Regions from separate parts of the Photobacterium sp. Hal280 genome, predicted to be linked through region 1. Evidence: riboswitches for the same ligand, from Rfam matches in the RefSeq annotation. Region 1 holds a riboswitch; the other holds the start of a gene.

What was found. A riboswitch is a leader RNA that binds a small molecule or an ion and turns the genes downstream of it on or off. The one in region 1 is predicted to bind lysine.
Region 2: another riboswitch for lysine. It lies ahead of P4S53_RS18980 (Na+/H+ antiporter NhaC family protein); the one in region 1 lies ahead of lysC (lysine-sensitive aspartokinase 3).

The regions. Positions count from the first base shown of each region.
Region 1 is NZ_JARLUO010000005.1:377,329-393,050, reverse strand. Features, by position in the region: gene P4S53_RS10995 (LysR family transcriptional regulator) at 1-665, shown strand, start outside; gene P4S53_RS10990 (single-stranded DNA-binding protein) at 760-1,299, opposite strand; gene uvrA (excinuclease ABC subunit UvrA) at 1,552-4,401, shown strand; gene P4S53_RS10980 (PglL family O-oligosaccharyltransferase) at 4,474-6,261, shown strand; gene P4S53_RS10975 (pyridoxal-phosphate-dependent aminotransferase family protein) at 6,332-7,450, opposite strand; lysine riboswitch at 7,706-7,887, shown strand; gene lysC (lysine-sensitive aspartokinase 3) at 7,991-9,370, shown strand; gene metH (methionine synthase) at 9,437-13,105, opposite strand; gene P4S53_RS10960 (cation:proton antiporter) at 13,305-14,642, shown strand; partial or broken gene metA (homoserine O-succinyltransferase MetA) at 14,711-15,651, opposite strand.
Region 2 is NZ_JARLUO010000005.1:2,089,804-2,105,525, reverse strand. Features, by position in the region: gene P4S53_RS19045 (ATP-dependent DNA helicase) at 1-846, shown strand, start outside; gene tsaB (tRNA (adenosine(37)-N6)-threonylcarbamoyltransferase complex dimerization subunit type 1 TsaB) at 847-1,551, shown strand; gene P4S53_RS19035 (chromosome partitioning protein ParA) at 1,587-1,883, shown strand; gene P4S53_RS19030 (Slp family lipoprotein) at 1,941-2,492, shown strand; gene P4S53_RS19025 (alpha/beta fold hydrolase) at 2,530-3,447, shown strand; gene fadD (long-chain-fatty-acid--CoA ligase FadD) at 3,568-5,265, shown strand; gene rnd (ribonuclease D) at 5,421-6,542, shown strand; gene minE (cell division topological specificity factor MinE) at 6,605-6,865, opposite strand; gene minD (septum site-determining protein MinD) at 6,873-7,685, opposite strand; gene minC (septum site-determining protein MinC) at 7,707-8,369, opposite strand; gene P4S53_RS18995 (YcgL domain-containing protein) at 8,608-8,889, shown strand; gene P4S53_RS18990 (lytic murein transglycosylase) at 8,906-9,877, shown strand; gene P4S53_RS18985 (H-NS family histone-like protein) at 9,987-10,379, opposite strand; lysine riboswitch at 10,753-10,932, shown strand; gene P4S53_RS18980 (Na+/H+ antiporter NhaC family protein) at 11,038-12,639, shown strand; gene P4S53_RS18975 (thymidine kinase) at 12,817-13,419, shown strand; gene hisIE (bifunctional phosphoribosyl-AMP cyclohydrolase/phosphoribosyl-ATP diphosphatase HisIE) at 13,498-14,130, opposite strand; gene hisF (imidazole glycerol phosphate synthase subunit HisF) at 14,127-14,900, opposite strand; gene hisA (1-(5-phosphoribosyl)-5-[(5-phosphoribosylamino)methylideneamino]imidazole-4-carboxamide isomerase) at 14,914-15,648, opposite strand; gene hisH (imidazole glycerol phosphate synthase subunit HisH) at 15,666-15,722, opposite strand, start outside.

The DNA.
Region 1 (15,722 bases):
CCTCCACCTATGGTGAAGTTCAAGGGGTACTGCGTATTGGTGCCCCGCTGGCGACGGGCAGCCGGGTCCTGGTGCATTATCTGGCCGAATTCTTACAGACGTATCCCAATATCCAGGTCGAACTGCATACAGTGACCCCGGGCCAGTTGCCGGATCTCAACCTGGATGTCTTTATCAGCCGCGAGCTGACTGATTTTAACTCCACCAGCTATATTGCCACGAAACTCTTCAGTTTTCAGGCGGGTTTCTATGCCTCACCCAGTTATCTCGAAGACAGGCCGGTGATCGAAACCCCGGAGCAACTGGCGCAGCACAACTGCCTGTTATTCGGCAGTCATGGCCATGAACAGGAACATGTCTTTGAAAATAACCGTCGCTTACGTTTGCGGGGAAATTTTACGACCCAGAACCCGGAAGCACTGGTCGCCGCTGCAGTCGCCGGTATGGGGCTAATTCTGGTGGGAGAAAATACAGTCAAACGCGAGCTCAGCAATGGCTTGCTGATCCCTGTCTTGCCGGAACTCAAGCAGCCGTTAAATGCAGCCTACGCCTACTACCCTAAACTCAATTACAACCACACCAAAACCAAGCTGTTTATTGATTTTATTAAACAAAAAGCCTCACCCGGCCAGACAGCTCAATCGGCCAATCCACACTATCTGTGACCGGCACAGTGCGATCACAAATTTCAGGCAATAAAAAAGCAGCATTAACGCTGCTTTTTTTAACAACTTGTCCCGTCCTAAATACAGGCAAGGATCAGAATGGAATATCGTCGTCGAAATCCATTGGCGGCTCATTATACTGAGGCTGAGCTTGCTTCGGCGCAGACTGCTGCTGAGGCGCATAATTTTGTTGTTGTGACTGCTGAGCCGGTTGCTGAGGTTGTCCCCAGCCGCCCTGCTGCTGCTGGCCACCCATCGGGGCACCCTGGCCCTGGCCACCGGCACGGCCGCCCAGCATTTGCATCACACCGTTGAAGCCTTGAACAACCACTTCGGTCGTGAAGCGGTCCTGACCGCTTTGATCCTGCCACTTACGGGTTTGCAGCTGACCTTCAATGTAAACTTGAGAGCCTTTACGCAAGTACTCACCAGCCACTTCAGCCAGCTTGCCGAACAACGCAACACGGTGCCATTCTGTTTTTTCTCGCTGTTCGCCGGTCGCTTTATCACGCCAGCTTTCAGAAGTCGCGATGGTGATATTTGCGACTGCACCGCCGTTCGGCATATAACGGATTTCAGGATCTTGTCCTAAGTTACCTACCAGGATAACTTTATTTACGCCACGACTGGCCATAGTTCACTCCAGGTTTTCGCTGTTGAGGCTGCCAATCATGACACCCTTCACTCATTCAAAGTTTATACTTAATCGCCGAGTTTAACATGGGCTGCCCTCCGAGTCATCGGGCTACGTCATGCTTCCCGTGTCTTGACCGGACGCATAAAAGACGATCAAAGCACTGTGTTTTTGTACAGTCAAGTCTTTTAAGCCCCTCAGGGCTATGCAATAATGCCAATCCTATTGATTCAAGCGCTGATGACTGCAACTATGGATAAGATCGAAGTCAGGGGTGCACGCACCCACAACCTTAAAAACATTAACCTGACTATCCCCCGGGATAAGCTGATTGTGATCACAGGTTTATCAGGTTCCGGTAAGTCTTCTCTGGCATTCGACACCCTGTATGCCGAAGGTCAGCGCCGTTACGTCGAATCATTGTCGGCCTACGCCCGCCAGTTTCTGTCGCTGATGGAAAAACCGGACGTCGACCACATTGAAGGTCTGTCGCCAGCCATCTCGATTGAGCAGAAATCGACCTCACATAACCCGCGCTCGACGGTCGGTACCATTACCGAAATCTATGACTATCTGCGCTTGCTGTATGCCCGTGTCGGCGAACCGCGCTGTCCGACGCACGATGTGCCCCTCGCTGCGCAAACCGTCAGCCAGATGGTCGACAAAGTACTGGCACTGCCGGAAGGCAGCAAGCTGATGCTGCTGGCCCCTATCGTCAAAGAGCGTAAGGGCGAGCACCTGAAAACCTTAGCCAACCTGTCGGCGCAAGGCTATATCCGGGCCAGGATCGACGGCGAAGTCTGCGATCTGTCCGATCCGCCGACGCTGGAATTACACAAGAAACACACCATAGAAGTGGTGGTGGATCGCTTTAAAGTGCGTGATGATCTGCAGCAGCGGCTGGCCGAATCGTTTGAAACCGCGCTGGAGCTGTCCGGCGGCACTGTGGTCGTCAGTCCCATGGACGACAATGACATGGCCGAGCTGATTTTCTCAGCCAACTTTGCCTGCCCGCATTGCGGCTACAGCATGCGTGAGCTGGAACCGCGTCTGTTTTCCTTCAATAACCCGGCCGGTGCCTGCGGCACGTGCGACGGACTGGGGGTACAACAGTATTTCGACCCGTCCCGTGTGATTCAGAACAGCGAACTCAGCTTGTCCGGCGGTGCCATCCGGGGCTGGGACAAGCGCAATTACTACTACTTTCAGATGCTGACGTCGCTGGCTGAACATTACGATTTTGATGTTGAGGCGCCGTTCAGCAGCCTGCCGAAGAAAGTACAGAACGTCTTGCTGCAGGGTTCCGGCACCACAAATATTGAGTTTAAATACATTAATGATCGCGGCGATGTGACCGTCCGCCGTCACCCGTTTGAAGGCATTCTGAATAACATGGAACGCCGCTACCGGGAAACCGAGTCCAATGCCGTGCGCGAAGAGCTGGTGAAGTACATTTCCACCAAGCCTTGCGCCAGCTGTCACGGCTCCCGACTGCGCGAAGAAGCACGTCATGTCTTCATTGACAGCACCAATTTGCCGGCGATCAGCGAGATGAGTATCAGCCAGGCGCTGACCTTCTTTACCGAACTGACCCTGGAAGGACAGCGTGCGCAGATTGCCGATAAAATCCTCAAAGAAATCAATGACCGCCTGACCTTCCTGGTCAATGTTGGCCTCAACTACCTCAACCTGTCGCGCAGTGCGGAAACCTTGTCCGGCGGTGAGGCTCAGCGGATCCGTCTCGCCAGCCAGATTGGCGCTGGTCTGGTCGGCGTGATGTATGTGCTCGATGAGCCTTCCATCGGCCTCCACCAGCGGGATAACGAGCGCCTGCTGGGTACCCTGACCCGGCTGCGCGATCTGGGGAACACTGTCCTGGTGGTCGAACACGACGAAGACGCGATCCGCAGTGCCGATTACATCATCGATATCGGCCCGGGCGCCGGTGTGCACGGCGGGCAGATCATCGCCGAAGGCACCATGGAAGATATTCTGAATTCAGAAGATTCCTTAACCGGCCAGTACCTGAGCGGCAAGAAACAGATTGAAGTGCCCGTTGAACGCGTGCCTGTCGATCCGGCTAAAACGGTTCTGCTCACAGGCGCCACGGGCAACAACCTGAAACAGGTCGATGTGTCGATTCCGGTGGGCTTGCTGACCTGTGTGACCGGGGTATCCGGCTCGGGCAAGTCCACGCTGATCAACGACACTTTCTTCAAAATTGCGCACCATCAACTCAATGGGGCCACCACAGGCGAACCGGCACCTTATGTGGATATTCAGGGGCTGGAGCACTTTGATAAAGTGATCGATATCGATCAGAGTCCGATCGGCCGGACGCCGCGTTCTAACCCTGCAACTTACACCGGCATTTTTACCCCCATCAGGGAGCTATTCTCGGGCACCCAGGAGTCTCGCTCCCGGGGCTATAAACCGGGCCGCTTCAGCTTCAACGTCAAAGGCGGCCGCTGTGAGGCCTGTCAGGGCGACGGGGTGATCAAAGTGGAAATGCACTTCCTGCCCGATGTTTACGTGCCCTGTGATAGCTGCAAAGGGAAACGCTACAATCGTGAGACCCTGGAAGTGAAATACAAAGGCCAGTCCATTGATGAAGTGCTGGAAATGACAGTGGAAGATGCGCGGGTATTTTTTGATCCTGTGCCAGCCATTGCGCGAAAACTGCAAACCCTGATGGATGTCGGACTATCCTATATCCGCCTGGGGCAAGCGGCGACCACGCTGTCCGGCGGCGAAGCGCAGCGGGTGAAACTGGCGCGCGAGCTGTCCAAGCGTGATACAGGGAAAACCCTGTATATTCTCGATGAACCAACAACGGGCTTGCACTTCCATGATATCCAGCAGTTGCTGAGTGTCCTGCACCGACTGCGCGATCACGGCAACACCATCGTGGTAATTGAGCATAATCTGGACGTCATTAAAACCGCAGACTGGATCATTGATTTGGGACCGGAAGGTGGCAGCGGTGGCGGCGAGATCATCGCAACCGGTACGCCGGAACAGGTTGCCGAGGTCGCCGGTTCGCATACGGCCCGCTTCCTCAAACCCCTGCTGCCTGCTTTAACGGCAAAACAGCAGGCATAATTACACACATTACCCCTGTCAGGCTGAGTGTTCAGCCTGACGTTTTGTCTATTCGCCGAGGGACCGGACACTGTGACCGTCATTCAACTCAGGGGCACGAGACTGGCCGCTGCCACCATCAGTAAACCGCTGACACGGCCTTTTATTCTGGCGCTGACTTTTCTGTTTCTGCTGTCGATGCACTATTTTCAGCATAATCAGGGAGGCGCCGGCCTGGAGTTACCCTTTAATATCAGCAGCTGGATCCCCTTCAGCTTTGCCATTGCCATCGGCCTGCTGGAGATCAGCCGACAGAAAATCTTGCGTTACTCTCGTTTGACGCTGGTTCTCTTATGCTGCTGCGTGATGTTGTCTGTCCCTATGCTGTATCCGGAATCCCGGCCGGAAGGCGCCATCAACAGAGTCCTTGCCCTCTGGGCTGGCTGGTTGTTTTTCGTGGCACTGCAGCAGTTTGCTTTCAGCCAGAAACAGCGTCAGCAAATACTCTGGTTGCTCTTAAAAGCGGTCTGGCTGCAAGCCGCGCTGGCCTGGTATCAGTTTCTGTGGATCTCGCCGGACAATGGCATCGGCTATAACACGGATCTCAACCGGCCCTACGGTATTTTTCAGCAACCCAACGTGATGGCCAGCTTCCTGGCCACCGGGCTCGTTCTTTCAGCTTACCTGCTGGCACGGCAGCCGATGGTTCAGGGCCGCTGGACGCTCTCCCACCTCGGTCTTCAGTTAACGCCTGTCGCGGTGATCCCCATGCTGTTCGTGCTCAGCTCACGAACCGGCTGGATTGCCAGTGTGGCGGGGGTTTTGCTTATCCTGCCCTACCTGATACAGTTTGCTGCCCGTGTACAGTGGCGAGTGTGGCTGATGATGCTGGTCATGGGATTAAGCGTGACCTGGAATCTGACCAGCAGCCTGAACTGGAATCCGCAGCCGGGCAGAGTATCGCTGGAAAGTGCCCGCTCAGTTATCTACCCGCAAGCCATGGACATGTTCCTGCACTCCCCGATCACGGGCGTCGGCTACGGCAATTTTGAGTCCGCTTACCTGATGCAGACAGCACAAGCACATCAGGCTGATCCTGAAACGCCCTATGGTTTACCCGGGCTGGATCATCCCCATAACGAGTTGCTTTTCTGGGCCAGTGAAGGGGGTATTTTACCTGTACTGGCGCTGCTGATAGCGGCGGCGGCAGTGCTGGCCAAAATTCGTCGCGCGCCGGCCAACACCCATCTGGCTCTGGTCGCGCTCCTGTTCCCAATCACACTGCATACCCAGCTTGAATACCCCTTTTACCACTCGCTGATCCACTGGATAATTTTTGTTTTCCTGATCTATTGGGTAGATGCCCTGAGCGCGAAATATTTCAAGCACACACTGCGATTCTATAAACCCTTCAGAATCAGCGCCATGCTGTTGCCTGTTGTCGTCAGCCTCTTTATGGCCTCGACCTTATATTCAGGTGCCATGCTGACCCGCTTTGAATCATCGACGCCACCCGATTTAACAGCCTTGGATAAGGTCAATAACACCTGGGCCTGGCGCAACCGGTTTGAATGGGATCTGTATCAGACTCAGTTGAAAATCGGCATTCAGCAGAATAATCCTGAGCTGCTAACAGACTTCATCCACTGGGCAAACCAAAAAGCCAAAGAGCTGCCCAGACCCATTCTGTATCAGTATCTGATCAAAGCCCATCAGGCATTAGCCAACACCGAGCAAGCTGAACAGGTTCGGGAAGAAGCCCGGTATCTTTTCCCGGGAATGGATTTCAGCGATGAAGCGTCACCGCCGTTTCCCAAGCCAAAAACCGTAACTGCCTCGCCCCAGATAGCACAGGCTCAAGGGCAAGCAGACCAAGACTGAAGACAAGGACATAAGACTTCCCCAAAAAAAGCGGCTGCCCGGGCAGCCGCTTTCTTTCCTGCGCTGATACTTATTTCAGCACCTCTTCCAGCGCTTTCAGGCACAGTGCGATATTCTCTTTACGCGCACCGTATCCCATCAGTCCGATGCGCCATGCTTTGCCGGCCAATGCCCCCAGCCCGGCACCGATCTCCAGGTTGTAATCTTCCAGCAGGGCCTGTCGCACTTTCGCATCATCGGCCCCGTCTGGAATATAAATCGCATTGAGTTGCGGCAGACGGCTTTGCTCATCCACCACAAAGCGGATCCCCATCGCTTCCAGGCCATCGCGCAATAACTGGTGCATCTTGGCATGGCGCTGCCACGCATTCTCCAGCCCTTCATGTTGCAGACGAACCAAGGCTTCGTGCAATGCATACAAGCTGTTGACCGGAGCGGTATGGTGATAGCTGCGCTTCCCTTCACCACTCCAGTAGGCTAACACCAGGCTTTGATCCAGAAACCAGCTCTGAACCGGTGTCTTGCGCTGCTGAATTTTCTCGACCGCCCGCGGCGAAAAAGTCAGCGGTGACAGGCCCGGCACACAGGACAGACATTTCTGGCTCCCTGAGTACACGGCATCCAGTTGCCATTCATCAACCTTCAGCGGCACCCCGCCCAATGAGGTCACCGCATCAACAATGGTCAGGCAGTCATGTTCCCGGGCTAAACGGGATAAGGTTTTTGCATCGCTCAGCGCACCGGTTGAGGTTTCCGCGTGCACAAAGGCCAGTATTTTGGCATCCGGATGAGCTTTAAGTGCCGCTTCAACCGCTTGCGGATCAACCGGTTCTCCCCATGCATTATCCACCAGCACAGCTTCACCGCCGCAGCGCACCACATTCTCCCGCATCCGCTCGCCAAAGACCCCGTTACGGCAGACAATTACCTTCTCACCCGGCTCGACCAGATTCACGAAACAGGCTTCCATTCCCGCACTGCCCGGCGCAGAGACCGCTATAGTAAATGGGTTGGTGGTCTGAAATGCATACTGGAGCAGTTGCTTAAGCTCATCCATCATTCCAATGAACAGCGGGTCAAGATGGCCGACCGTCGGGCGACTGAGCGCCTGCAACACCTGCGGATAAATGTCTGACGGGCCGGGTCCCATCAGGATGCGTTGAGGTGGGTAAAAACTTTGAATTGTCATCAGGCTTCTCCATCTGCACAGACACGTAAGTTACTTATAATTCAGTGCATTATTTATAGTTGGCAACAGTAGCTTTCGCAGGGTATTTCTAACGAGCATAACAGAACAACCCTTACCTGGAACCAGGCAGGCAAATTTATGCAAAGTCAGTAACAATCTTGGCACATAAAAATGCATTCAAGCATTGACAAAGCCCCCCTCTCATATTCAATAAGGGCAATTTTTGTTCACCCTGAGAAAGCTCATTTTTCAGGTGAAAACGGAAGAGGCGCGTTATCCAGGTATCTATGCGGCGGGGCCCCACCCCAAAGCACCATAGAGAGGGGGAGCAACGCCGAGATACGGTAAGACAGGGGGCTTGCCGTATCGGCTTTGAAGGTTGAATCCTTCTGGCTGTCACCTGCATCATCCAGTGCAGGTGGAGAGCTTCTGGTAGCAGCAGTCTTAGTACGTCTCGCCTAATGGCTCTTCTGACACTCAAGTCGGAAAGATTCCCCAAATTTTGCCCCATGTTTACGCTTTGTTAAGTGGGAGATCACATTGAGCCCTGTAATTTCTTCTTCAGCGTTGAACGCTGAAATCACAGTCGCAAAATTTGGCGGCACTAGTGTGGCTGATTTCGTTGCAATGAGCCGTAGTGCTAAGATCGTAATCAATAATCCGACAACCAAACTGGTGTTGATCAGCGCGTGTTCCGGTGTGACTAATATTTTAGTCGAATTGGCCAATGGCGTAGCCGATGCCGAACACCGACACGCTCTGGTAGAGCGTCTGCGCGCGATTCACCAAAGTGTTCTGGCGGATTTACAGCAACCAGAGATGATTGCTGAGCACATTGATGCGCTTCTCGATCAGGTGAGTGAACTGGCCGTTAAAGCTGCGGAGCATAAATCCGCCGAGTTAACCGACCAACTGGTTGCCAACGGTGAATTGCTGTCGACCTACCTGTTTACTCAAATTATGAATGAGCTGGGTGCTGATGCGATACGTTACGATATCCGTGAGGTCATGCGCACAGACAGCCGTTTTGGCAAAGCCAGTCCAGAGCCAGAAATGATTCGTCAGCTGACAGAGGAAAAACTGTTACCTCTGCTGCAATCGAAGATCGTTGTTTCTCAGGGGTTCATCGGCAGTGATGAACAAGGGCGTACCACGACACTTGGCCGCGGCGGCAGTGATTACAGTGCTGCATTGATGGCCGAAGCGGTGGATGCCGGCACGCTGGAAATCTGGACTGATGTCCCTGGCATGTACACCACAGATCCGCGTATTGCACCCAAAGCAACGCCAATCAAAGAAATCAGCTTCAGCGAAGCCTCGGAGATGGCGAACTTTGGTGCCAAGATCTTGCATCCATCAACACTGATCCCGGCCGTTCGCCGTCAGATCCCTGTGTTTGTCGGATCGTCAAGAGCCCCCGAGCAGGGTGGCACCTGGATCCGCAAGTCCGTGACGGAAGCACCGCTGTTCCGTGCGCTGGCACTGCGTTCCAACCAGACACTGATCACCCTGACCAGCCTGAATATGTTCCATGCTTACGGCTTCCTGGCCGAAGTCTTCCGGATTCTGGCTGAGCATAAGGTCTCTGTTGATCTGATTTCGACCTCTGAAGTCAGCGTCTCTCTGACCATGGATCAGACCGATACGGGCGGCGGCGCACCGACGCTGCCTCCGGGAGCGCACGCTGCGCTCAGCGAGCTGTGCCGTGTAGAGATTGAACAGGATCTGTGCCTGATTTCACTGATTGGTAACCGCATGAGCCAGACAGCCGGCTCAGTCAGTACTGTGTTCGATACACTGGACGACTACAAGCTGCGTATGATCTGCTACGGTGCCAGCCCGCACAATCTGTGCTTCCTGGTCAAAACCGAGCATGCCATGCCGATTGCTCAGAATCTGCACCGTAAGATTTTTGAGTAATTTCACCTTCAGTTCCAATGAAAAAAGGCGCTCATTGAGCGCCTTTTTGTCTTCAGTGAACAGCCATCACAGATTGGGCCCCAGCCACTTCTCCGCTTCGAGATCGTCCCAGCCTTTACGCTCGGCGTAGCTTTCCATCTGGTCACGCTGGATCTGTGCGACGGCAAAATAGCGCGATTCAGGATGCGAGAAGTACCAGCCTGAAACGGCCGCCCCAGGCCACATGGCGTAGCTTTCTGTCAGAATCATGCCGGTATTGGCTTCCGCATCCAGCAATTTCCAGATCTCGCCTTTCTCTGTGTGTTCCGGACAAGCAGGATAGCCGGGTGCAGGCCGGATACCCTGGTATTTCTCACGGATCAGATCTTCGTTGCTCAGGTTCTCATCCGGTGCATAGCCCCAGATGTCCTTACGGACCGTTTCGTGCATGAATTCCGCAAAGGCTTCGGCAAGACGATCAGCCACCGCTTGGATCATAATCGCGTTGTAATCATCGCCTTTGGCTTTGAACTGATCGGCAATCTCATATTCACCGATACCGCCGGTTACCGCAAAGGCTCCGATCCAGTCGGCTTTACCGCTTTCTTTCGGGGCAATGTAATCCGACAGACAGTAATTCGGCCCTTTGGGTTTTTCTGTCTGCTGGCGCAGTCCGCGCAAGGTTGTCAGCACCTGGGTTCGGCTCTCATCGGTGTAGACTTCAATGTCATCACCAATATTATTGGCCGGGAACAGCCCACAAACGCCATTAGCCTTTATCATGCCGCTGGCTTCGATGTCGTCCAGCAGCTGATTGGCATCGTCAAATAAGCGCTGGGCTTCCTGACCCACAACTTCATGGCGCAAAATGGTGGGATATTTGCCGCTCAGCGACCAGGTCATAAAGAAAGGCGTCCAGTCGATATAACGGCGCAGGGTCGCGATATCAAAATCCTTGAAGACGTGAATGCCCGGCTTATGCGGTGCGGGCGGGGTGTAGCGATTCCAGTCAATCGCCACTTTATTGGCGCGGGCCGCTTCCAGGCTGACAGGGGCACTTCGTGGACGCTTACGGGCATGTTGCTCCCGCACCACCTCATATTCCTGATCCAGACGCTCAACAAAGGCCGGGCGCTGAGCATCCGACAGAAGTGCCGAACAGACCCCGACAGCACGCGAGGCATTTGAAACATAAACCACAGGGGCATGGTAGTTTTGCTCAATTTTGACGGCGGTATGGGCCTTGGAGGTTGTGGCCCCGCCAATCAGCAGAGGCAGATCAAAACCCTGCCGCTCCATTTCTTTGGCAACATGCACCATTTCATCGAGCGAAGGCGTGATCAACCCGGAGAGGCCGATAATATCGACCTTCTCTTCTCTGGCCACTTTCAGGATCTTGTCGCAAGACACCATGACCCCCAGGTCAATGATCTCGTAGTTATTACACTGCAACACCACACCGACAATATTTTTGCCGATATCGTGCACATCGCCCTTCACCGTGGCGAGCAGTATTTTGCCGTTGGTGCGCCCGGCTTGCTTTTCAGCATTGATGTAAGGCTCGAGATAGGCGACCGCCTGTTTCATGACCCGGGCTGATTTCACCACCTGGGGCAGGAACATTTTCCCTTCACCGAACAGATCACCGACGATGTTCATCCCCGCCATCAAAGGCCCTTCGATGACCTCTAACGGTTTTTCTGCGTTCTGACGGGCTTCTTCGGTATCTTCAACAATAAACTCAGTGATCCCTTTGACCAGCGCATGGGACAGACGCTTATCGACCGGCCAGCCGCGCCATTCTGCGGCCGTTTTATCTTCTACCGCTTCGCCACTGCCCCGGTACTTGTCAGCCAGATCCAGCAGACGTTCGGTGGAATCATCCCTGCGGTTCAGCACGACGTCTTCCACAGCTTCGCGCAGCTCGTCTGCCAGATCATCGTAAATAGCCAGCTGACCGGCATTCACGATGCCCATATCCATACCGTTTTTGAAACAGTGATACAGGAACACGGCATGAATGGCTTCCCGCACCGGTTCATTACCCCGGAACGAGAAGGACACATTCGATACCCCACCCGACACCATGGCATGCGGCAGAGTGCGCTTGATGTCGCCCACGGCCTCAATGAAGTCCACCGCGTAGTTATTGTGCTCTTCAATCCCGGTGGCTACCGCGAAAATGTTCGGGTCAAAAATGATGTCTTCGGGCGGGTATCCCACTTCATCAACCAGAATACGGTAGGCATTGGTACAGATCTCTCTCTTACGCTCACGGGTATCAGCCTGACCCACCTCATCAAACGCCATTACAATCACAGCCGCGCCATAACGACGGATCAGTTTTGCCTGCTCAACAAACTTCTCTTTGCCTTCTTTGAGAGAAATTGAGTTCACAATGGGTTTTCCCTGCACGCACTTCAGGCCGGCTTCCAGTATTTCCCACTTGGAGGAGTCAATCATGATCGGGACGCGGGAGATTTCAGGCTCAGAAGCACACAGATTCAGAAAGCGCACCATGGCCGCTTCAGCATCCAGCATGCCTTCGTCCATATTGATATCGATGATCTGCGCGCCGGCTTCCACCTGCTGACGTGCCACTTCCAGCGCCTCGTCATAAAGCTCTTCTTTGATCAAGCGACGAAAACGGGCAGAGCCTGTCACATTGGTGCGCTCGCCGACATTGACAAACAAGGTGTCTTTTTCAATGGTCAGGGGTTCCAGGCCTGACAGGCGGCAGGCGACTGGGATCTCAGGCAGTTGACGTGGCGGGACATTCGCCGTCACCCGGGCCATTTCACGAATATGCTCTGGCGTGGTCCCACAACAACCGCCCACCAGGTTCAGGAAACCGGACTCTGCCCACTCTTTGATATGGTCGGCCATTTCAGCGGCTTCCAGATCATATTCGCCAAACGCATTGGGCAGACCGGCATTTGGGTGCGCAGAGACCGCACACTCCGAAATACGCGATAATTCTTCGACATACTGACGCAGTTCATCCGGACCCAACGCACAGTTCAGGCCAAATGAGATAGGTTTGACGTGCCGCAGAGAATTGTAAAAAGCTTCTGTGGTTTGTCCTGATAAGGTACGGCCGGAGGCATCTGTGATTGTCCCTGAAATCATCACAGGCAAAGTCACACCCAGCTCTTCAAAGACCGTATCCACGGCAAACGCACAGGCTTTGGCATTCAGGGTATCGAAAATGGTTTCGATCAGAATGATATCGGCCCCGCCCTCAATCAAAGCGCGGGTTGATTCGGAATAAGCAACCACTAACTGATCAAACGACACATTCCTGAAACCCGGATCGTTGACATCCGGCGAAATTGAACAGGTTCGGTTGGTCGGACCGAGTACACCAGCCACAAAGCGCGGCTTGTCCGGGGTTTTTGCCGTCCATTCATCAGCCACCTGGCGGGCCAGCTTCGCCGCTTCGAAATTAATCTCAGCGCTCAGGCTTTCCATGTCATAGTCAGCCATGGCGATGGTCGTCGCGTTGAAGGTGTTGGTCTCAAGAATATCGGCGCCGGCCTCAAGGTAAGCGGAGTGAATATCCTTGATCAGTTGCGGCTGGGAGAGTACCAGCAGATCGTTATTGCCTTTCAGATCCGAATGCCAATCAGAAAAACGTTCACCACGGTAATCCTCTTCATCCAGCTTGTAGCTCTGGATCATGGTGCCCATGCCCCCATCGATGATGAGGATCTGTTCCTTAAGTCGCTTTTGTATTAAATCCGTTCCCTTCGACACTGCTTACTTCCTTACACTTAAACCTATCAGCTGCTAACATCCTATCACAGCCTGATTGGAAATCTAGACGTCCATACATCGTTTGCGGAAACTTATTATCCAAGCGTAAGCCTAAAGTTTTTATGGCTATCAGAGGCCCGAACATTTATATTTTGTCACAATTTTTGCTTAACACTTTAACAACAGATGAGGATCAAGGATGTCGGTATACAGTACCCTCTGTTTTCTCGCCGCCGCCGCGATGGTGATTGCCTTTATTAACCACAAAATAGGCAAGATGCAAACCACTATCGCCATCACAGCCGGTGCTATTATTTTATCGCTCGGGATTGTGATCGCAGGTCACAACGGCTGGTTTCACCTGGAGGAAATCGCTGCGGAACAGCTGGGTCAGATCGACTTCGAAAGCTTTCTGCTAAAAGGCATACTGGGCTTCTTGCTTTTTGCCGGCGGTTTAGGGATCAAGCTGCCACATCTCGAAGATCAAAAATGGGAAATCACCATTCTGGCTCTGGGGGCCACACTGTTCTCCACTTTCTTCATCGGTGGCAGTCTGTGGTGGATTTGCCAGATGCTGGGGATCCAGTTTGACCTGATCTACTGCCTGCTGTTTGGCGCATTAATTTCACCGACAGACCCGATCGCCGTGCTGGCTATCGTGAAAAAACTGCACGCACCGCGCCGCATCTCCACCCAAATTGAAGGTGAGTCGCTGTTTAACGATGGTTTTGGTCTGGTCATCTTTGTGACTTTGTTTACCATCGCCTTTGGCGATGAAGCCCCGACTGTGCTCGGTGTCGGCCATCTTTTCCTGCAAGAAGCCATTGGTGGCATTACTTACGGTTTTGTTTTAGGTCTGCTGTTCCATTATCTGATCAGCTCGACCGACGATCACTCGATGGAGCTTCTGCTGACTCTGGGGATCCCAACGGCCGGTTATGCTTTTGCCGATGTGATTCATGTATCCGGGCCTTTGGCTATGGTGGTCTCCGGGATCATGATTGGTAACTGGACCCGCTATATCGGCTTTTCAAAAGAGAGTGAAGATCATCTGGACCACTTCTGGGAGCTGGTTGATGAGTTCCTGAACGGCGTACTCTTCCTGCTGATTGGTATGAGCATGTTGTCGTTCAGCTTCCATGAGGAAGACTGGACATTGATGGTGATTGCTGTGCCGCTGGTACTGCTGGCTCGTTATTTAAGTGTCAAGCTGTCATATCTTGGCTTTAAACGCTTCCGTCAATACAACCCGGAATCGGTAAAAATCCTCACCTGGGGTGGCTTGCGCGGTGGCCTGGCTCTGGCCATGGCGATGGCAATTCCTGCCGGCGTTATCGTCATTCCGGAGAAGAACATTGATGTCAAAGAACTGATTCTGGTGATGACCTATTCAGTTGTGGTGTTCTCTATCCTGATTCAGGGTTCAACCATCACACCGATGATCGAAAAAGCGAAACTCTGGGAAGCAAATAAAGCAAAAGAAAATGAGCCAGCGGCTCCGGCTCACCCGCAGCCGGAAACCGCTCCCAAGTCTTGAGTATCTGATTTCTGGCATAAAAAAAGACCTGCTGCGGCAGGTCTTTTTGTTTACCAAGACTAAGATGTTCAATCATCTTTGGTAAATTTGTCTTCCGAGAAATGCTCCAGATCATAAGGTGTTTGCTGGTAGACACAATAATTCAGCCAATTGGCAAACAGCAGATGACCATGACTGCGCCAGCTTGCAACTGGCGGTTTATCCGGATCATTATCCTGATAATAATTCACGGGAATCTTGGGCTCCATCCCCTCCCCCAAATCACGCATATATTCATGATGTAATGTATGGGCATCGTATTCAGGATGTCCGGTCACAAAGACATTGCGCTTATCTTTGGTGGCAGCCAGATACACGCCGGCCTGATCAGAAGTGGCCAAAATATCCAGATCCGTATGCTCAGACAAGAACTCCGGGGAAAAGTCTGCATAACGCGAGTGAGGCGCCAGAAAGGTGTCATCAAAGCCTCTCAGAACCGGATGATGAGGATTGTGAACCTGATGGGAATAGATACCTGATAATTTCTCTTTGCGGGTACGCTTAGGTAAGTCGTACATCAGCTTGAGTCCTGCCTGAGCCGCCCAACAGACGTACATCGTCGAAGTGACATGTCCCTTTGCCCAGTTCAATATTGCCTGAATTTCTTCCCAGTACAACACATCTTCAAACTGTACCAGCCCCAGCGGTGCTCCTGTCACAATCAAGCCGTCAAAATTTCTGTGCTTCACCATTTCAAACTGCCGATAAAAGGTATCCAGATGCTCCGTGGGCGTATTTTTCGTCGGCCGATTGTCAATCCGCAGTAACTCAACATCAACCTGCAGAGGGCTGTTGGATAACAAGCGGAGAAACTGAGTTTCAGTTTCAATTTTTTCGGCATCAGGTTCAGCAACAATACCTTCAGCGGGCGAATTTCCTGACTGGCAGCGCGTTTGGCAGACATGACGAAGATATTCTCACTACGAAGAATATCCGTTGCCGGTAACTGATCAGGAATTTTAATGGGCATGTGTTGCTCTCCCTAAGATGTACAGACGTCCAGATACCCAAAAATTATAGAATTTCTACTCACTCTGCAAG
Region 2 (15,722 bases), 1.7 Mb from region 1:
CATTTTACGTTGCATATTACGCCGCTGTCGGTCGCAGAGAAGTTTCATGAGCAGATAGAAAAGCAAAAAGGCGCCTGGATCTTTACCTCAGCGACACTGGCCGTTGATGAAGATTTCAGTCATTTCAGTCATCGCTTAGGGCTGCAGCCAGCGGAGCAGATGTCGCTGACCAGCCCGTTTGATTATGAGCAGCAGGCGTTGCTGTGTGTTCCCCGTTTTTTACCTGAACCCAACAGTCACGGACTGGCGGACAAACTGGTGACTCTGATGGCACCTGTGATTGAAGCCAACCAGGGGCGGTGCTTTTTCCTGTGTACCTCGCACCAGATGGTACGGGATCTTGCTGAAGGTTTTCGCGCCTGTCTGGATTTGCCTGTGCTGGTTCAGGGAGAAACCAGTAAGCAAAAACTGCTTTCAGAATATCTGGAATTGGGAAATGCGCTGCTTATTGCAACAGGTGCGTTCTGGGAAGGGATTGATGTTAGAGGGCAGGCGCTGAGCTGTGTTATTATCGATAAACTTCCCTTTACCGCGCCGGATGACCCATTATTGAAGGCGCGGATAGAAGATTGTCGTTTGCGTGGCGGGGACCCCTTCGCGCAGGTGCAGATACCGGATGCGGTAATCACCCTCAAGCAGGGAGTTGGCCGGTTAATCCGAGACCAGCAGGATAAAGGCGTGCTGGTTATCTGCGATAATCGTTTGGTCACGCGCCCTTATGGCGCTGTATTTTTAAGAAGTCTGCCGCCGATTCCCCGTACGCGGGATGTTGACGGTGTCGGACAATTTCTGTCTGGACTGCACGCCGAGCAGCAAGCAGCCGACAGCCAGCATTCAGAGGCTTGAATGAGCAGTAAGATTTTAGCGGTTGATACCGCGACTGAAAATTGTTCTGTTGCGCTTTTAGTGGGCAGTGAAGTGATTGCGCGTTGTGAGTTTGCGCCGCGTGAACATACCACCAAAATTTTGCCTATGGTTGATGAAGTCCTCGCCGAAGCGGATTTGCGTTTAACCCAGTTAGATGTGCTGGCGTTCGGCCGTGGCCCGGGGAGCTTCACCGGAGTGCGGATTGGCATAGGTATCGCTCAGGGACTGGCATTTGGTGCCGGCTTACCCATGATCGGTGTGTCGACACTGGCCGCAATGGCTCAGGGAAGCTACCGTTTGCATCAGGCCAGCCATACCCTGGCGGCTATTGATGCGCGCATGGGCGAAATTTACTGGGGACAATATCAGCGCCAGCAAGATGGCGACTGGCAAGTTCTGGGTGAAGAAGCCGTGCTGCACCCGGAACACGTATCAGAGCGCTTGATTTCTGTACCGGATATCCGCTGGTTTACCGCAGGGACCGGCTGGCAAACCTATCAGGAACAATTACAGGCTTTGGCTGTCGAAAAGCAAGCCGGCACAGTGCTTTACCCTGAAGCTCAGGATATGGCATGGCTGGCTCAATTTGCTCTGCAGCGTGGTGAAGTCGTCGATGCTGAACATGCCAGCCCTGTCTATCTGCGTGATGAAGTGACATGGAAGAAATTGCCCGGCCGTGAATAATGGGTATTCACAGCGAATAAGACACACAGGTCAATATGGTCAACATACCCCGTTTACCGACAGCAACGCAGGCGCCGCAACGGCCGAAGCGAACTGAGAAGCAGCGCAAGGCTGAGCAGACAGCTGCGCCTGTTTCTCAGCCGACTGTGGTGGCTAAAGCGGTGGCGGAAACGATCAAGGATCCGGCTTTTATCGAAGAAGTTCAGGCCAGGGTGCAGTACGACAGCCCGCAGGGGAAAAATAAGCAGGCATTGTCGGCTTATCTGGATGTGCTGCATCAGGCGAAACGGGAAGAATACTCTCATTTGTTAGGTGTGGATTTCTACGTTTGAGCTTCGATGCCGGCAGAGCATCAGACGCGAATTTCTCTTTTTGACAAGGATCCTGTGGTGAAAAAATCTATATTGGCACTTGCCCTGATCGTACTCAGTGGTTGCAGCCAGCTGCCAGACAGCCTGCAAACATCAACCGAGACACCAGTCACCGACTTAACCCTAGTGATTGAAGACCCTCAGGGCGTACAGGGTCAAGAGGTGCGTCTGGGAGGCGTGATTGCCTCAGTGGTCAACGAAACGTCACGTACGCGGCTGGAAATAGCCAGTCTGCCGATAGACAAATCAGGCAAGCCTGAACTGAATGCGTCGCCTCAGGGGCGATTTATTGCTTATGTGGATGGCTTTGCCGATCCCATCGAATACGCTCAGGGTAAACTGGTGACCGTTGCCGGTCAGCTGCGTGGCAGCGAGGCGGGTAAAATTGGTGATTTTGATTACACCTATCCTGTGGTGTTTGCGACAGGCCAGCAGATCTGGCAAATCAAAGCGCAGATCCGTGTTGATGATGTGAGTGCCTACTACCGTTGTCTTGGCATCCGCTGTCAGTACATCCATTATGGTTTGCGGCCGGATAATCTGGATGTCCAGTACCGCGTTACCCCTTAGTTACCACTACCTACCTGATTGAACAGCGAAACTTACTATGATGTTTGAAAGCCGCTTACCGCTTGCCGACATTGAGCTGGCGGTAATCACGTCTTTTTCTCCTTGCCGGGAAAGCATAAGTCAAGGCGTGCTTAAACCAATAAGCGACTCTGACAAAGATCGTCCGACGCTTTTATTTCTGCACGGATGGCACGATAACGCAGCTAGCTTTGCTGTGCTGTTTGAGCCACTGGCTGCGAGGTTCAATCTGGTTGCAGTGGACTGGCCCGGGCATGGTCTGTCTGCGCATCGTCAGACAGATAATTATTACTACTTCATGGACTATGTCGATGATCTGGCTCAGATCGTACAGTCTCTGTCTTCTCCAAATCTGATGCTGGTTGGCCATTCTCTGGGAGCGCTGGTTGCGGCAGCCTATGCAGGGGCCTTTCCCGAATCGGTCACCGGACTGGTGCTGATCGAAGGGCTTGCGCCACTCCATGAAAGCGCTGAGCTGGCGCCTCAAAGATTGCGGCAGGGGATTGAAAGCCGGATGCGGCGCAGGCAGCGTCAGGGCGCAGAACTTAAACTGGATTCGTTTCAGGCCGCATTATCTGTTCGTTGTCGGGTAAACGGATTAACACCCGAGCAGCTGAGACCATTGGTACAGCGAGCAACCTATACCGATGGCCAACACTGGTACTGGCGTCATGACGATAAGTTGCGTTGCGACTCGTTATTCAGGATGACAAAGGAACAGGTTCAGGCGCTGATGCGGCATGTTGAGTGCCCGGTATTGTCCGTGATCGGAGATAAAGGTTTTTCATACCTGAAAGAACCGGACGCTGGTTTGTCATGGCTGAAACAGGCCGGACAAATCGTGGTACCTGGCGGTCATCACTGTCATCTTGAGAGCCCTCAGCTGGTTTGTGAGCAGATTTTGCTGCTCAGTTCAAAAATCAATAAGCTGGTCTAATCAGTTGTGTTAATTCAATGTTAATTGTGCTGTAATGCTTGCATAGAACAAGTGTTTGAATGTCCCGCTACAGCCATTTTTTGGCGCTTGAAGCCCTAATAAATATAAGGAGAGTGCATGGTGGATAAGGTTTGGCTTAACCGCTATCCGGATGATGTACCGGCTGAAATCAACCCTGATACTTACACGTCATTGGTTGAACTGTTTGAACAGTCCGTCCAGAAATATTCCGATCAAACGGCCTATATCAATATGGGCCAGGTGATGACTTTCAGAAAACTGGAAGAACGCAGTCGTGCATTTGCGGCCTATCTGCAAAATGACCTGAAGCTCGAGAAAGGTGATCGGGTGGCTGTCATGATGCCAAACCTGCTTCAGTATCCTATCGTGCTGTTTGGTATTCTCCGTGCGGGTTGTGTGGTGGTTAATGTGAACCCACTCTACACACCTCGCGAACTGGAACATCAACTGAATGACTCTGGTGCAAAAGCCATTGTGATTGTGTCGAATTTCGCCCATACGCTGGAGAAAATCGTCGACAAAACCAGTGTTAAGCATGTCATTTTAACCAGCCTGGGGGATCAGCTTTCGCGTCCCAAAGGTACACTGGTTAATTTTGTGGTGAAGCACATTAAAAAGATGGTCCCTAAATACCACCTGCCACATGCCACCTCACTGAATCATGCGCTCAAGCGCGGGCGCAGAATGCAATACGTGAAACCTTTCATTTCAGGAGAGGACATCGCATTTCTGCAATACACCGGAGGGACAACCGGCGTAGCGAAAGGCGCAATACTGACGCACAGAAATATGATTGCCAATGTGCTGCAGGCGAAAGCTGCCTACGGACCCATTTTGCATGAGGGCCGTGAACTGGTGGTCACAGCGCTTCCGCTGTATCACGTTTTTGCTCTGACTGTGAACTGTCTGCTGTTCATTGAAATGGGTGGCCAGAACCTGCTGATTACCAACCCCAGGGATATTCCCGCTTTTGTCAAAGAGCTGAAGCGCTATCCGTTCACTGCGCTGACAGGCGTCAACACACTGTTCAATGCACTGCTCAATAATGAAGATTTTCTGGAGCTGGACTTCAGTCGTCTGCACCTGTCTGTGGGTGGCGGGATGGCCGTACAGCGTGCCGTTGCCGAGAAATGGTTAGCAACCACCAAGAGCTATTTGCTGGAAGGGTATGGCCTGACTGAATGTTCACCGCTGGTGGCCGCTTATCCGCATAATCTGACTGAGTACAATGGTTCGATCGGCCTGCCAGTGTCTTCGACAGACATTCGTATTGTGGATGAAGACGGTAAGGTTTTGGCCATGGATCAAACCGGCGAGCTGCAGGTCAATGGTCCTCAGGTGATGAAAGGTTACTGGCAGCGCCCTGAAGCAACGCGTGAGGTGCTGACCGAAGATGGTTGGTTATCGACAGGCGATGTTGTGCGCTTCGACGAAGACGGATTCTTACATATCGTTGACCGCAAGAAAGACATGATTCTGGTCTCCGGCTTCAATGTGTACCCCAATGAAGTGGAAGATGTCGTTGCCCTGCACAACAAGGTGCTGGAAGTGGCGGCAATCGGTCAGCCGGATGAAGCCTCGGGTGAGGTGGTGAAGATTTGTGTTGTGAAACGCGATCCCAGCCTGACCCGCGAAGAATTGCTGTCGCATTGCCGTCAATACCTGACCGGCTATAAAGTGCCGAAAGTCGTGGAGTTCAGAGATGAGCTGCCGAAAACCAATGTCGGTAAAATTCTGCGCCGGGCACTGCGTGAAGAGTCAGAGAAGGCAGCGCAAAAAGAGACAGCGCAAGCATAATCCTGAAATTTAGGATAAACTTGTTTCAAGTACAGTGCCGGCTTACACAGCCGGCACTTTGTTTTGTGCCAGCTGTCAGTATTCATCAGAGAATGGCGTTAAGACACAAAGAAAAACAGGCTGGTATCTGCTTGTTATGTTGAAAAAGGTGAGTTTTGAAATTTGAGATTATAACCACGAATGACAGACTGGCTGAGGTTTGCCAGCAGGCAAGTCAACAACAGGCGGTCATGCTGGATACCGAGTTTGTTCGTACCCGGACCCTGTTTGCTCAGTTGGGACTGATCCAGCTTTATGACGGCGAACTTCTGTCTTTGATTGATCCCCTCAAGCTGACAGATATGTCGCCGCTATGGGCGTTGATGAAAGATCCTGATGTCGTGAAAGTACTGCATGCCTGTGGTGAAGATCTGGAGGTGTTCCAGTCTGTTGCCGGTTGCATGCCAGCGCCTATGCTGGATACTCAGATCATGGCGGCCTTCATCGGTCATGGCCTGTCGACGGGCTTTGGCGCCTTAGTGCAGGAGTATCTGGGGATTGAGCTGGAAAAAGGTGAAGCCAGAACGAACTGGCTTGCTCGTCCTCTGAGTGACAAGCAGCTTGATTATGCCGCCGCAGATGTTTTTTATCTGTTGCCTCTTTATCAGCAGCTTTTGGTAAAAGTGGAAGCGAAAGGGTGGATGGATGCCCTGCGTCAGGAATGCGAAACTATGCTGGTGAAACGTAGCCGTGTTCCCGACCCGGAGCAAGTTTACACCGACATAAAGAATGCCTGGCAGCTTTCCCCTAAACAATTGGCTATCTTACAGAAGCTGGCTTCCTGGCGTCTTCAGGAAGCCAGAAAGCGCGATCTGGCACTTAACTTTGTATTGAAAGAGCTGCATCTTTGGAAAATTGCCCGATATGAGATCACCTCAAAAGCGGTGATGGCCCAGGAAGGTTTTGATGAGCGCGAGATTCAAAGACATGGCAACCGTTTGATTTCCATTGTGAAAGAGGTTGAAAAAATGAGTCAGTTGGATTATCCGCAGCCATTATTTCGCCTGATGGAAATGCCCGGCTATAAACAAATGGTCAAACGCATCAAAGATGAAGTGAATGCCGTGGCCAAAGAAACTGGGCTGGCGACTGAGTTTCTTGCTTCGAAGAAGCAAATTAATCAGTTGCTGAGCTGGGCATGGAAGAAGGGCTGTCCTGAAGATCAATTGCCTGAAATGTTGTCTGGCTGGCGAAGAGCGCTGTTTGCTCACCGGGTTCTGCCTCTGGTGCAGGCTTAAAATTTGTACAGTAACAAACCAAGTCAACATTTGAAAAAATCCCCGGCGAACCGGGGATTTTTTTATTTTTCATCGGGCAGGGTGACATTGAGTTCAAGTACCGACAGGTCTTCTTCTTTCTGATCCAGGTGTACCGTGACATGTTCAGGCGATACATCAACGTAACGGCGAATGACCTCCAGAATATCCTGCTTCAGTTGGGGCAGGTAACTCGGATTACCCATACTCGCGGAGCGACGTTCAGCAACAATGATCTGCAGCCTTTCTTTCGCCACACTCGCGGTCGACTGTTTTTTGGGGCGGAAGAACTCTAGCAAAGCCATAGTGTGGTTAGCCTCCAAATATGCGTTTTAGGAAGCCTTTTTTCTCTTCCTCTAAGAATCGGAACGGGCGGTCTTCACCCAGTAAGCGTGCAACTGTGTCCTGATATGCCTGACCTGCGTCTGAATCGGCATCCAGGATCACTGGTTCACCTTTGTTGGATGCATTCAGAACAGACTGGCTCTCAGGTATTACGCCTAACAGTGGAATGTGCAGAATTTCTTCAACATCAGCAACGCTGAGCATATCACCATGAACCACACGAGAGGGATTATAGCGAGTGAGCAATAAGTGTTGCTTAACCGGTGTTTCACTGTTCTCGGCTCGACGGGATTTAGAGTCGAGAATACCAAGGATACGGTCTGAGTCACGCACAGAGGCTACTTCAGGGTTGGTGGTGACTATCGCCTCATCGGCAAAGTATAACGCCATCAGCGCGCCTGTCTCTATGCCTGCCGGTGAGTCACAGATGATAAAGTCGAAACCCAGTGCATCTAATTCAGCCAAGACTTTTTCGACACCTTCTTTACTCAGGGCATCTTTGTCACGGGTTTGTGAAGCCGGCAACACGAACAGGTTTTCTACACGCTTGTCCTTAATCAGCGCCTGATTAAGCTTTGCCTCGCCATTGATAACATTGACGAAATCATAAACAACGCGGCGTTCACAACCCATAATCAGGTCCAGATTCCGCAGGCCGATATCAAAATCAATGACGGCCGTTTTTTTACCTTTTAAGGCCAGGCCGGACGCAATGGCCGCACTGGAGGTCGTTTTACCTACCCCACCTTTACCTGAGGTCACCACGATAATTCGTGCCATCTGTATTATTCCTTTTCAAAGTTATACAGCCAGATGCTCTATATTTAAATTGTTGTCAGTCAGAGAGATAGCGACACTTTTTCCCCAAAAAGCGTCTTGAATTTTGTCACTTAGCCAATAATTACCAGCAATAGATATCAACTCTGACTGTAAATTATGGCAGAAAATCTGAGCATGAGTTTGGCCGCTGGCGCCGGCAATTGCCCGGCCACGCAAACACCCGTAAATATGGATACATCCATCAGCAATAATTTCAGCACCTGCGCTGACATGATTCAATACGACGAGATCGCAATTTTTTGCATAAATCTGTTGCCCCGATCTCACCGGGGTGCGAATCACTTTTGCCGGCTCCATTACCGGGCTGGAGGCCCGGGCCTGCTTGGCCGCATTCATAATGGCAAAACCGGCTGATTTTGCCTGCGCTTGCAGGTGAGAGGGCTTGCAGCCACTGATCCCGACAGGGATCATGCCCGCATCCTGAATGCCTTGTCGAAGTTGTTCGAAATCAAGTGCTCTGCCAGCCTGGCTGACATCAATCACCAGAGGCGCATGGGCAAAGAATGCCGGAGCTTGCTCCACTTTGTCCTTCAGGAAACTGATTGCCTGTTCTAAGCCGCCGTCAGCCAAGTGTAAAGATGAGAGCGTGTAACTGCCCCCTTTTAATTCTGCCGTTTTTGTCATGGCTTATTCATCTTACGCGGACAATTTCGCGCTCAGGTACGTTATCACATAGGTTATAGCATGGTATATTCCCAGGCAGGTCTCAGCAAGTTCTCCTTGTCAGAGTTCGGTATAAAGTTTAAATGATAGCCACAATCGTGAACGCAGAACGCAGAGGAGCCCTGATCCTGATTCGGGTTGGAATGTTTTCTGCTTTTTGTGGTCAGATACTGGTGATTGGTAACCTGCAGGTCAGCTCATGTTTTGTGCAATTTATAAAAGTTCTAAAAAAGAAAACACCTATTTATATATCAATACCAAAGATGATTTTTCAGATGTACCTGAAGCCTTATTGAACACTTTTGGTACACCTCAGTTTGTAATGGTGCTAAAACTGAGTGATGAGAGGAAGTTAGCATTGGCGGATATCAATAAGGTACGGGAGTTGCTCTCTACCCAGGGGTATTACCTGCAAATTCCGCCACCTGTGACTAACCTTCTAGACGAATACAAAGCAAAAAAGTCAGAAAATAATACATGACGATGAAAGGGTGGATATGCGTAAGCAATGGGTAGCAGTCTTTGTGTCCTTAGGACTAGGCCTTGCATCACCGATAGTAACGGCTGATGAAAGTTTTGATAATTATGTCTCCGGGCTAAAACAAGAAGCACGTGAGAAGGGGATAGATGATTCGATTCTTGAATCCGCCTTCGCTGATGTTGCATTCATAGAACGTGCAGTTAAAGCTGATAAAAATCAGCCAGAAAAGAAATTAACACTGGATGAATATTTACCCAAAGCCGTTCCCCAGTGGAAAATTGAACAGGCGAACAAGTATTATCAGCAGCATAAACCGGTACTGGAGCGGATCGGGCGTCAGTATGGTGTTCAGCCCAGATTCATTGTGGCATTGTGGGGCGTGGAAAGTAATTTTGGTCGCTTAACCGGCTCATATAATGTCATTGAGGCATTGACGACGCTCGCCTATGAAGGCCGACGTGAAGCTTTCTTCCGTGAGCAAGTCATGGCGGCTTTAACTATTTTACAGCAAGGCCATATCACTGCAGCAGAAATGAAAGGCTCCTGGGCCGGTGCCATGGGGCAGCCTCAGTTTATGCCGACCTCATACCTGACCTTTGCTGTTGACGGAAATGACGACGGTAAAGCTGATATCTGGAAAACGGAAGATGATGTTTTTGCTTCTGCAGCCAATTACCTGAGTAAATCAGGTTGGGATGACAAATACACATGGGGACGCCAGGTGCGCATTCCTGAGGGGTTGAGTGACAGTCTGAAGGGTGTGGAATCCCAAAAGATGAAAACGCTGTCTGAGTGGGAGCAACTGGGTGTGCGCCGTTTGAATGGCACCGCATTGCCTAAGGTGGAGGTCAATGCATGGCTGGTGCAACCCGATGATAATCATGGCAGAGCTTACTTAGTGTACGGTAATTATCAAACATTATTAAAATGGAACCGATCGCATTATTTTGCGTTAGCCGTCAGTACGCTGGCAGACAGTATTCGATAGCTGCAGGTTTAGCTGAACAAAAAAACGACATGCACTATTAATGGCGAATAATAAAAAAGCCCGGCATTGCTGCCGGGCTTTTTGATCAGCTGTAATCAATCTTGTTTGATCACAGTTTGAAATCGTCCAAAGATTTACCTTCATCCAGTGCTTTTTTAAGAGCGCTTGGTGTACGGCCTTGGCCTGTCCAGGTTTTCTCTTCACCGTTTTCATCGATGAACTTGTATTTAGGCGGACGTGCTGCACGCTTAGTTTTTGCTTTACCAATGTTTGCCATCAGTTCTTCAGGGTCAATACCATCAGCCAGTAGCATATCTCGGTATTGCTTCAGTTTCTCTTCGCGCTCTTTTTCTTTCGCGATTTCTTCCGCTTCTGATTCTTCACGTTCATCAACCACGGTCTGAAGTTTTTCCAGGGCTTCTTTCAGTTGCTCCAGTGAATATTCGCGAGCAAGTGCACGAAGACTACGAAGGTTTAATAGCGCTTTCATTGCATCAGACATTTCAAATTTCCTGTTGGCGTTATACTAATTATTAGTGAATCACTTTATATCTGCAATAGTAATACTTTTTAAACCCAACTGCCAAATAAAAATGTTAATTTACATTATTAATCAGGCGGTTTTTTATACTTGAACTTTATCTTTGGACAATGAAAGACGGCACCATTCGTTTTTTTGCTTGTTAATAAAATGGGAATGTACGAATATTTTAACTTGCTGTAGTGCTAATAATTTCATATTAATTACAGTGTGTTTTGGGCGTAAATGTAAGTAAATACAGAAGATTAGTGCGGTAGTATTAACTCAAAGTAGCAGATATTGGCTTTCTGTAGTTGCAAATCAGATAACAAAAAGTAGAATACGCGATTCCTTGACTAAGGGTAGAGGTGCATTATCTATCAGTAACTGGCGGGAGGTGACCCCGAGGAACGTCAGTGAAAGGAGCTAATGCCGAAGTAAGGTTGGTCTGTCAAATCACCTTGCTGGGGTTGTCGTCGAAAGGGGCAACACTGCCATAGTAACTTACAATTAACTATGGAGCGCTACTGTGGGGTCGGGAGGGGCAACAGTCTCTTTCCTATATCGCTTCCCATCACGGTTGACATCGGTACCGTGTTTAACAGTAGATCTCCAACCACGATCGGTTGTAGTAGAGATCATGAACCTAGTAGATTTTTCCCAATCTTCCATTTCCATTTTACCGCCACTTGTGGCGTTAAGCCTTGCTATTCTGACTCGACGAGTGCTTCTCTCGCTGGGTATTGGCATTTTGATCGGTGCGTTTTTGCTGACTGATTTCAGTATGTTCAATACTGTTTCTTATTTAAGAAACAAAATTGAAGGGCTGTTTATAGATGGTGATAGCATCAATACCTGGAATATGAGTATTGTTGCTTTCTTGCTTTTATTAGGCATGACCACGGCATTACTGACGCTCTCCGGCGGTACGCGTGCCTTTGCACAATGGGCGCAAACTAAGATTAAAAGTAAACGCGGTGCAAAACTTTTAGCGGCTTTTCTTGGCGTGTTTATTTTTGTTGATGATTATTTCAACAGCCTGGCGGTTGGTTCGATTTCCCGGCCTGTGACCGATCGCTTTTATGTTTCCCGCTCTAAACTGGCTTATATTCTGGACTCCACTGCCGCGCCTATGTGTGTACTGATGCCTGCATCCAGTTGGGGGGCATATATCATTACAGTGGTGGGTGGCATTCTGGTTTCACATGGTGTGACTGAATATTCTGCGTTAAGTGCCTTCATGCAATTGGCACCCATGAATTTTTACGCCGTGTTCGCGCTGCTGATGGTATTTGTTGTTGCCTGGTTCCAATTAGATGTTGGTCTGATGAAGAAGCATGAAGTTCAGGCCAGTCATGCTCGCGGGTTTGACAATGATGAAATTCATGCCGAAGCGAAAGATTTGAACGACGAACTTGAAATCGAAGAAAGTGAACATGGAAAAGTGGGCGATCTCATTATTCCTATTCTGGTGCTGGTGGCCGCCACATTATTCTTCATGATCTTCACCGGTAATCAGAGTTTGCAGGCGGATGGTAAACCGTTTTCTATTCTCGGCGCCTTTGAGTCTACCAATGTCGGGGCCTCTTTGTGTTACGGCGGCCTGCTGGGGTTATTATCGGCACTGGTTGCCGTGGGACGTCAGGCCATTCCGGTAAAGCACATTCTGCATGCTTTATGGATTGGTGCGAAATCCATGTTCGGCGCGATTCTGATTCTGTTTTTCGCCTGGACAATCGGTAGCATCATCAGTGATATGGCAACAGGTAAATTCCTGTCGACTTTGGTTCAGGGCAATATTAACCCTGTCTGGTTGCCTGTGATTCTGTTTTTGCTGGCCGGCATTATGGCGTTCTCGACCGGTACGTCCTGGGGCACGTTTGGGATTATGCTGCCGATAGCCGGCGATCTGGCGGCGGCCACTGACATCAGCCTGATCCTGCCTATGCTCAGCGCTGTACTGGCTGGTTCTGTCTTTGGGGATCATTGTTCACCGATTTCAGACACCACCATATTGTCTTCAACCGGAGCGCGCTGTAATCACATAGATCATGTGTCGACCCAGTTGCCTTACGCGTTGTCTGTTGCACTCGTCTCTGCGGTCGGCTTTACCGTGTTAGGGATGACGGAGTCTCTGGCTGTGTCTTTCGTGGCAGCGACGGTCGCATTCTTACTGGTTTGTGTCTGCCTCGGCTGGATTGCCAAACGTCCGCTGAAAGCCATGCCAGAAATGTCCCGATAAAACCAATGCGGTTTTGATGTTGAACCGGTTTAGTCGTGGACTGAGCCGGTTTTTTTATCCCTGTGTCTACGAATGCATCGTCAAGCTGACTCATCGTATGAAGCGGAGAGCCAGGCTTCCAATTCGCATGCTTCTTCGGTAGCATCTTGCGACATTCAGAGTGATGCGGAAAGCCTGATGGCGCAAATGTATTTTTATTACTCGGCGATGAATGCCGGGAAGTCGACGACGCTGTTGCAGTCGTCGTTCAATTATCGTGAACGCGGCATGTCGCCGGTAATTTTTACCGCAGCCATTGATAATCGGTTTGGTCAGGGCAAGGTCAGTTCGCGAATTGGCCTGTCTGAAGAGGCTGAACTCTATAGCCCGGAAGATAACCTGTGGGAAAAGCTGTCTCAGATGAACAGCTTGTCACGGGTTGATTGCGTGTTAATGGATGAATGCCAGTTCCTGACGAAGGCCCAGGTGCACCAGTTGACTGAAGTGGTCGATAAACTGGATATCCCGGTGCTTTGCTATGGTCTGCGTACCGATTTTCGTGGCGAGTTGTTTGAAGGCAGTCAGTATCTGCTGGCCTGGGCCGACAAACTGGTCGAACTGAAAACCGTTTGCCATTGCGGCCGGAAAGCGAATATGGTGATCCGCCATGATGCGTCAGGTAATGCCATAGCGGATGGCGATCAGGTTGAAATCGGTGGTAATGACAGATACGTATCGGTTTGCCGGAAGCATTATAAAGAAGCGATGGAACAAGCTCGTCAGGCTGCGAAAAGTGCCTGATAAAGCAAACGCAAAATGAAGGCGTAATAAAAAGGAAGCTGTTAAAGCTTCCTTTTTTTATTGGGATCGATTGCCGGGTTAACCTTTGTGTCTTTCTTGCAGCTTGGCTATCACATCAGACAGGCTCAGCCCCTGATCCTGGAGCAACACGATCAGGTGATACATCAGATCGGCCGATTCGGAAATTACTTCCTCTTTGTCACCCGCCGTTGCCGCAAGCGCGACTTCAACGCCTTCTTCGCCCACCTTCTGCGAAATCCGCTTGGTGCCACGAGCGTAAAGGCTGGCGGTGTACGAGGACTCAGGATCGGCGCCTTTACGGGCTGCCAGCACTTGCTCCAGTCGGTGAAGAAACACCAGGTCAGGGGCGGTAGCACTTTCGCCGCTGTCTGTAATGCCCTTGTCGAAGCAGGTGGTCGTACCGAGATGGCAGGTGGGGCCAACAGGCTCGGCGCTGACCAGTAGGGTGTCTTGATCACAGTCGAGCTGAATCTGTTTGAGTTGCAACACATTGCCGGATGTCTCGCCTTTGGTCCAAAGACGTTGTTTGCTGCGAGACCAGAAAGTCACCTGCCGGGTATCCAGCGTTTTGCTGAGGGCTTCATCATTCATGTAGCCCAGCATCAGTACCTGGCCACTGCGGCTGTCCTGCACCACGGCGGGAACCAGACCGTCGACTTTGGCCCAATTAATTTCACTGTTCAGGCTCATAGTCGGATCTCCACCTGTTGTTGTTTGAGGTATTGCTTGAGTTCGCCAATGTTAATGATTTGCTTGTGGAAAACCGAAGCGGCGAGGGCACCGTCGACTTTGGCAATCTTAAAGGCATCGGCAAAATGCGCCATTTCACCGGCGCCGCCGGAGGCAATAAGCGGGACTTTGCAAAGGTCGCGCACCAGATTCAGCTGAGTCAGATCATAACCCTGGCGAACACCATCCTGGTTCATCATATTCAGCACGATTTCACCTGCCCCGCGGCGCTGCACTTCCTCAATCCAGTCAGCGGTTTGCCACTGGGTGACCTGGGTACGGCTTTCATCACCGGTGAACTGGTAAACCTGATACTGACCGGTTTTGGCATCAAAGTAAGAATCGATACCCACCACAATACATTGCACGCCGAATTTGTCGGCCAGCTCAGTGATCAGCGCAGGGTTGGCTAACGCCGGCGAATTGATTGAAATCTTATCTGCGCCAAATTGCAGAATTTGCCGGGCATCGTCGGCGGATTTAATGCCGCCAGCAACGCAGAACGGAATGTCGATGACTTCGGCGACGCGTTCGACCCAGCTTTTGTCAACCACACGGCCGTCGCTGGACGCTGTGATATCGTAGAAAACTAACTCATCGGCCCCTTCTTCCGCGTAGCGTTTTGCCAGCGGCACGATGTCACCGATGATTTCGTGATTTCGGAACTGGACGCCCTTAACGACCTGGCCGTCACGGACATCCAGGCAGGGAATAATACGTTTTGCTAACATGTCAGGCTCCTTATCACGCGTTCCAGCAGGCAAATGCCTGCTCTGCGGTAAATTTACCGTCCAGCAGGGCACGGCCGACAATCACGCCGGCCACACCTGAGCCTTTCAGCGCAGCAATGTCGTCCAGTGATCCGATACCACCGGATGACTGGAACTGAACGTCCGGGTATTGCGCACATAAGTCGCGGTACAGATCGACATTAGAGCCAGCCAGCGTACCGTCGCGTGAGATATCCGTGCACAGAACATGCTTTAAGCCCACAGTGCGGAAATCTTCAATCAGGGCTTCAATGGTGACACCTGAATCTTCCTGCCAGCCGGAGACTGCGACTTTACGCTGGCCGTTGTCATCAATGTTAACGTCCAGCGCCAGTACGATACGTTCCGGGCCGTACTTTTCCATCCAGGCCTTCACGATTTCCGGTTGTTTTACTGCGGTTGAACCAATCACAACACGCTGTGCGCCGGCATCCAGCAAATCCGCTACATCTTGCTCACTGCGAACGCCGCCGCCAATCTGGATATTGGCTGGCGTGCTGGCCAGCAGGGTGCGGATTAAATCGAGCTGACGTGCTGAAGTGTCTTTCGCGCCGGTCAGATCCACCAGGTGCAGCCAGTCAGCTCCTGACTGGTGATACAGTGCAAACTGCTCTGCAGGGTTGACTTTATACTCGGTCACCTGACCGTAATCGCCCTGAAACAGGCGGACGACCTGACCATCTATTAAATCGAGTGCGGGAATAATCATAACCAGTCCTTGTCGTCCTACATATCGAGAAAGTTTTGAATCAGTTGCGCACCGGCTTTACCGGACCGTTCAGG